2 regions of the Rothia sp. 27098_8_161 genome follow, and region 1 is predicted to be linked to the other one. Evidence: riboswitches for the same ligand, from Rfam matches in the RefSeq annotation. Region 1 holds a riboswitch; the other holds the start of a gene.

Region 1 (3,187 bases):
TTCTCGCTCGCCGTCACCGTGGTGGTTACATAGCGCATCGGTGGCGGTGAGGGTGCCGTCGGGTGCGGTGAGGAGCCCTGCAAGGGTGAGGGCTAGGGTTGATTTGCCGGCGCCGTTGGGTCCGAGCACGCTGAGGTGTTCGCCGGCGTGCAGGGTGAGGTTGATGCCGCTGCGGAGTACGGGCAGGTCGATGGGTGCGGGTGCGGGGGTGTCGCCGAGGTGTTTAATGGTGCGTCGGCGTGCGCGTCGTTGTTTGGGGGTGGGTTGTGCGCGGGTGATGCTGAGGTTTTCGGCGCGCAGTAGCGCCTCGCCGGTTACAGCCTCGCCGCTCTGGTTATCGCTGCCGGTCTGCGGTGCGCGCGGCACGTAGTTGGGTACCCATACGCCCGCGTCGATGAGGTCTTGACGTGCTTCGGTGAGCACGGTGTCGGGTGCGCCGTCGTGGGTGATGGTGCCGCCTGCGCCGAGCACGATAATGCGGTCCATGTGCGGTGCCCAGATGCTCACGCGGTGTTCTACGACGAGTAGGGTCGCGCCGGTCGCCTCCGCGGCAGAGAGGATGCTGTCGCGTACTTCCCGCACACCGGCGGGGTCGAGGTTGGCGGTGGGTTCGTCGAGGATCATGGCGCCGGGGTGCATCGAGAGGATGCCCGCCAGGCCGAGGCGCTGCTTCTGTCCGCCGGACAGTGCGCTACTGGGGTGGTCGAGGGGTAGGTTGTTGAGCCCTACGGCGGTGAGGGCTTCGGTGACGCGGCCCCAGATTTCTTCGCGGGGTACGCGCAGGTTCTCGGGGCCGAATGCGACGTCGTTGCCGACGGTTGCCATGACGATGGAGGATTCGGGGTCCTGCTGCATCATGCCCGCGGTGCCGCGTGCTTCACCGGGTTCTTTGCCGTTGATGGTGATGGTGCCGCCGGCGGATTCGCCGTCGTCATCGTGGAGCACACCGGCGATGGCGTGCAGGAGCGTCGATTTGCCGGCGCCGGAGGTGCCCAGTAGCAGGACTTTTTCACCGGGGTTGATGGTGAGGTTGAGTCCGCTGATGACGGGTTCTGGGCGTCCGGGGTGATGCCAGCTGAAGTTGTTGAGCTCGATGCGCGCCCCGCGCGGTGTTGCTTCCATGATGCTTCCTTAGCCTTTTATGTGGCTGCTGTAGTGTGCCGAGTGGTGACTTGTTGGTGGCTAGTTGCTGGTGGTTAGCGGCGGGTCTTGCCGGATGCCAGCGAGGAGAGCACACCGGTCTTGGCGAGGTTCTGCACGAGAATCCACGCCAGGAAGCCTGCGATGACTGCACCGGAGATGACGGAGCATGCTACGTAGATGATTGCCTTGACCGGTTCCATGTCGGGGTAGTAGATGAAGATTTCGTTACCGCCCATGAACAGGCCGCAGAGTGCACCGGCGAAGATGGCGATGGTTGCGTTCCAGCGGCGGTAGCGGAAGATTGCGAAGGCGATTTCAGCGCCGATGCCCTGGAAGAGGCCTGCGAGCAGGATTTCACCGCTCCATGCGCCGCCGGTGAAGAGCACGGAGATGAATGCTGCGACGATTTCGCAGAAGAGTGCTGCACCGGGTTTGCGGATAAGCAGGCCGCCGAGGGTGCCGCCAAGCAGCCACGCGCCGCCGATGATGGGTCGGAATTCGGGTGCTGCTACGAGTGCGGTTTTGGTTGCGGGGCTAACTGCGATGTCCCAGATCCAGAAGATGACGGCGCAGGCTACTGCGATAACTGCGGCAATAACGATCTCGTTAACTCGCCAGCGCAGGTTCGGCTTCTTCGCTTCTGCTTGTGCAGGTACCTGGGAGGCGGGGGTTACGTTCTGTGACATAGGTGGTCCTTCCGTCGTTGGAAGGGGAATGTCCTCGTCCTCTTAATGGACGAGGGCATTGAGAAGAAATTCGACTCCCTACGCCGGTACTAACCGGATCAGGTTCGAGGGTCTGCTTAGCACTCTCAGCGCCGTGGTGGCGCTCCCCTGTCGTGTGGGGTTCTTTGTCCGTACCGTTGTGGTGTGGGCGGGAACCCAGGTTTGATTGTAGGCGTGTCTGGCTGTTCATGCCAATTTGCCGCTTTTTGTTCCCTTCGTCTGCCCACATTACAGAATTGAACGGCATACAATTTTGGGACGGAGAGGCTCCCAGGCGGCACAAACGCCTTAAACCCTATACGCTAGGGAGTGGCGCTCTTTTCTCACCCAACCCCGAAGAGGTTCACGGGTAGGACGCCACATCGTATACAGCTAAGGAGATACACATGAACCCCGTCGCTAAGCTTGCTATTGCGGGTATCAACATGGGCGTAGCAGCCCTGATCGGCAAGGGCCTGAGCGCAGCCTGGACCAAGGCTACCGGCAACCAGCCTCCCGCCATTTCCCAGGAGTCTGAAGATACCCTGCGTCAGGTCATCCTCTGGACCGTTCTGACCTCCGTCGTAGGTGCTGTGGCGAGCTTCGGTATTGCTCGCCTGCAGCGTCGTTTCTTCTAATGAGATTTGTCGCCTTCCGCGCGATAGTTATGAGCTAGGCGGTACGTATCTTCACTCGGTACGTACCGCCTGGCGTTCCATTTTCAGCACGCCCGCTCTACTTCAGCCGGCTTCATGCCACCGGTACGCTGAAGCTTCGCCTCGGCATCTGAAAGCACAACTATGACTATTTCTTCTTCTCGCCCTAAGGCGAAGGCTCCGCGTAGGGTCATTGACCACGCAAACAGCCGCCGCTCGGTCACCTCCTGGGTCATGTGGGATGTTGGTTCCTCGAGCTTCGACTCGATTATGACGACCTTCATCTTCACCGTGTACCTGACCAGTAGCTACTTCGGCACTCCCGAGGAGACCTCCTCGGCGCTGTCTTTGGGCCTGACTATCGCCGGTTTCCTTATTGCTATCCTGGCGCCGGTCACCGGTCAGCGTAACGACAAGTCTGGCCGCGGCATCTTCTGGCTCGGCGTGAACACCATGCTGCTGGTCAGTTCCATGGCGGCTTGCTTCTTCGTGGCCCCCACTCCACAGTACCTATGGTTGGGTGTCACCCTGATTTCTGCTGCGAGCGTATTCAGCGAGTTCGCCTACGTAAACTATAATGCCGTGCTGCCGCGTATCTCCCATCCGGAAAATATCGGCAAGATTTCGGGCGCCGGATGGGCGGCCGGCTACATTGGCGGCATCCTGGCACTGGCTGTGGTGCTG
Region 2 (3,187 bases), on a different contig from region 1:
AGGTACGCCCGCGCCGCACGCACACGCTGAGCCGGTGAAGCCGCCTCAAACGCACGCTCTACCTCCGCGAGGCTACGGGCCACATCCGCGGCAAAATCCTCACCACCGTACATGCTCAACCACTCCGCGTACGGGTGGTCCGCGTGATTCTGTGAGGAGAGCACAGCGCCCACCTCTTCGTACAGCCAGTAGCAGGGCAGAATCGCCGCGGCACCGACCACGTAATCATCACCGGCAGCAGAGGCACGCAGGAAATTCGTGTACCCCATCGTAATCGGCGAGGCGCCACCGAGACGCGCACGGTTCGCCAACCAGCCCTCGTGCAGCTGCGATTCGGCAGCAATCGCCTCGTGCGCACCGGCTGCCCAGTGCACCTGCGCCGCAGCGGTATCAGCACGCGCCGAGAGAGTCGCGAGCGCACGCGAATAATCACGCAGGTAGAGGGCGTCCTGGTCCAGGTAGAAGGCGAACAGGTCCTCGTCGAGGGTGCCTTCACCGAGGGCACGCACGAAGGGCAGGTCCAGAATCTGGTGCCAGGTTTCGCCACCGGCTGCCCAGAGGGCGGCGGTCCACGGACCGGCGGGCTTTACGACGGCTTTACCAGCGGGCACAGGGCTGACCGGCAGCAGACGCTCCGGGCTGGTGCCGTCAAGAGTATTGCCCTCAGAGTCGGTGGTGGCGAGCAGGTGATGCCACGGGTACGAGGAAGCGGCAGCCTCCAGACGGCGGGCACGAGCGGCGTGATCCACCGGGCCGTGGCCCTCACCGGAGCCAACCTGCAATCCGGCACCTGCGGCGATGGATTCGTGGAGCCAGCGGGTGCTCCACTGCAGGGCGCGGTGGGTGTCTTCGCTGGTCAGCTGCTGGTCTGCAGCGTGCTCTGCGGCTTCGGTATGCTGTAGCAGTTCCACGCCCAGGCGGGTTGCCAGCGAGGAGGACAGGGAGCATCCGGTGCCGTGCGTATTGCGGCTTTCCAGGCGCGGGGTACGCACATGCGCACAGGTGCCATCCGGGAAGACCGCGGTGTTACCGGCGTCCTCACCGTGCAGGTGGCCACCCTTCACAATCACGGTGGTTCCGGTATCCGCCGCAAGGTTCGCCGCCTGCTCATGAGCCTCATCAAACGTCTGGGCGGGCTCTTTCTGACAGAGCACGGCAAGCTCCGGAACGTTCGGGGTAATCACATCTACGAGCGGCACGAGGTCGCGCAGCGCTTGCTCCGCTTCCGCCTGCAACAGGCGGTCACCGCTAGAAGCAATCATGACCGGGTCGAGCACGACCACGGGCACGGGGTGCTCACTCAGCCAGGTGCGGACTGTGCGAATCGTATCTGCGTCCCCGAGCATGCCGATTTTCACGGCGTCAACGGTGACGTCATCAAAAACAGCGGCAAGCTGCGCGGTCAAAAATTCCAGGGGCGGGGTGAATACTTCGCGCACTCCGCAGGTGTTCTGGGCGACCAGTGAGGTGGTCACGCACATGCCGTAACCGCCGGAAGCGGTAATGGACTTGAGGTCCGCCTGAATGCCTGCACCGCCGGAGGGGTCGGTTCCCGCGATGGAGAGGACCCTCGGCACGTTGAGGGTTCCAACGGCGGTGTTCGTGGCGGGTGTGCTGGTGCGCACGGTAGGCTGCTCTGCCATTATCGATAATCCCTTCGCTAGTTCGAACTAGAGCAGGTTCAATGGGTGATTCTCTCAGCCTTGAGAAGCATGTACTTCACCGGGTGCACCTATCAGAAGACTTTGTGCTGGTGAAGGGGCATGGCGTCAAGGCACCCCATATCGCTCTGCCAGGTTATCACAATGATTCTCACTAGCTGAAAGTTTTGTGGGTGACAAGTGATTCTCTCCGAAATTTTCGTTTAAGCATTGCGGTACTGCACCACCACTCCAGCTCAGTTTTTCCAGCGCAGGTTTCAGCACACACCCCACCCAGAACTCGCCCATTAAAAGACAGTGCCCGGTACCGCTTTAGACAGTACCGGGCGCTATCAGACGGGCATACCTGCCGGGCTTAGGTCAGGGCGAAAATCTCTGCCGGGGAGCCCTCCGCAATGATCCTGCCCTCGTGCAACAGGACCGCACGGTCAGCCAGTGAGGCGATACGCGCATCGTGCGAAATGATTAGCACCGCACGGTTCGCCAGCACGGCACTCAGGGACTCAGTTGCGTCCGCGAGCTCCAGCTGGGTGGTGGACTCATCCAGAATCACGGCGTGCGGGTCAGCAAGCACGATACGTGCCAGTGCCAGCTGTTGAATCTGGTCGCGGGTCAGAGGCGAATCCGCGCCGCTGACGACGGTGTCCATGCCCTGCGGCAGGTCGCGCCACCAGCGGGCACCGATAGCGTCCAGTACCTCGCGCATCTGCTCGACGGTTGCATCCGGCACGACCACCGTAAAGTTATCGGCGAGAGTACCGAAGAAGACGTGTGCTTCCTGGGTGCAGACCAGCAGACGCGGGCGGCCGTCGGTGGCGGCATCGGTCGGGAAGTCGCCGTGACCCACCGGGCGACCCATCACGTTAATGGTGCCGTCCAAGGCGGTCAGCGAACCACCAATCAGACGAGCCAGGGTGGTCTTGCCCGAGCCGGATCGACCCACCAAGGCGAGCGCTTCGCCGCGGCGAATCTTCAGGTTGATGCCTTCCAGAACGAGAGCGTCCGGCGAGTAGCCGTACGAGACGTGGGAGCAGTCAACGGCATACTCCGGGTTCTTCACGGCTTCATCAGACACGGCGGCGAACGCTTCGGCGCGGTGCTGTGCACGCTCCTCACGCTGCTTCTTCGCCAAGGAGACCACGCCGAACACGCGGCCCATGTTCACGAGCATGATGCGCAGGTTGCTAACGTGGTGGTTCAGCATGTCGGCGAGGGTTCGCAGGCTGAAAACCATGACCGAGGCGGTCGCTACGGCACCCCAGCTTGCCCAGCCGAGAGCCACGCAGGCGGCGCCCCAGAGCATGCACAGAACCGTGGGGATCCAAGCGTTGATAGCGTCCACGGTGAAGTACAGCTGGCGGATGCGCACCATGCCCAGCTGCGCGGCGAACTGGCGCTTGTTCTCGCCGGCGAAGGCGTCCTCGCGGGCGGTGTGAACGCCCAGCTCACGGATCGTGGATGTGCCGCGAATATTCTCGGTCAGCACGCTGTTGAGGTCGCTCACGCGCTCCTGGGTGGCCTGGTTG

What was found. Region 1 has a riboswitch for thiamine pyrophosphate ahead of O3648_RS03740 (ECF transporter S component). Riboswitches for the same ligand answer to the same signal wherever they lie in the genome.
Region 2: another riboswitch for thiamine pyrophosphate. It lies ahead of O3648_RS00765 (bifunctional hydroxymethylpyrimidine kinase/phosphomethylpyrimidine kinase); the one in region 1 lies ahead of O3648_RS03740 (ECF transporter S component).

What each region holds. Positions count from the first base shown of each region.
Region 1 is NZ_JAPWAL010000006.1:23,621-26,807, reverse strand. Features, by position in the region: gene O3648_RS03745 (ABC transporter ATP-binding protein) at 1-1,122, opposite strand, end outside; gene O3648_RS03740 (ECF transporter S component) at 1,197-1,829, opposite strand; TPP riboswitch at 1,888-1,988, opposite strand; gene O3648_RS03735 (DUF4235 domain-containing protein) at 2,255-2,485, shown strand; gene O3648_RS03730 (MFS transporter) at 2,648-3,187, shown strand, end outside.
Region 2 is NZ_JAPWAL010000001.1:192,824-196,010, forward strand. Features, by position in the region: gene O3648_RS00765 (bifunctional hydroxymethylpyrimidine kinase/phosphomethylpyrimidine kinase) at 1-1,643, opposite strand, end outside; TPP riboswitch at 1,635-1,792, opposite strand; gene O3648_RS00770 (ABC transporter ATP-binding protein) at 2,017-3,187, opposite strand, start outside.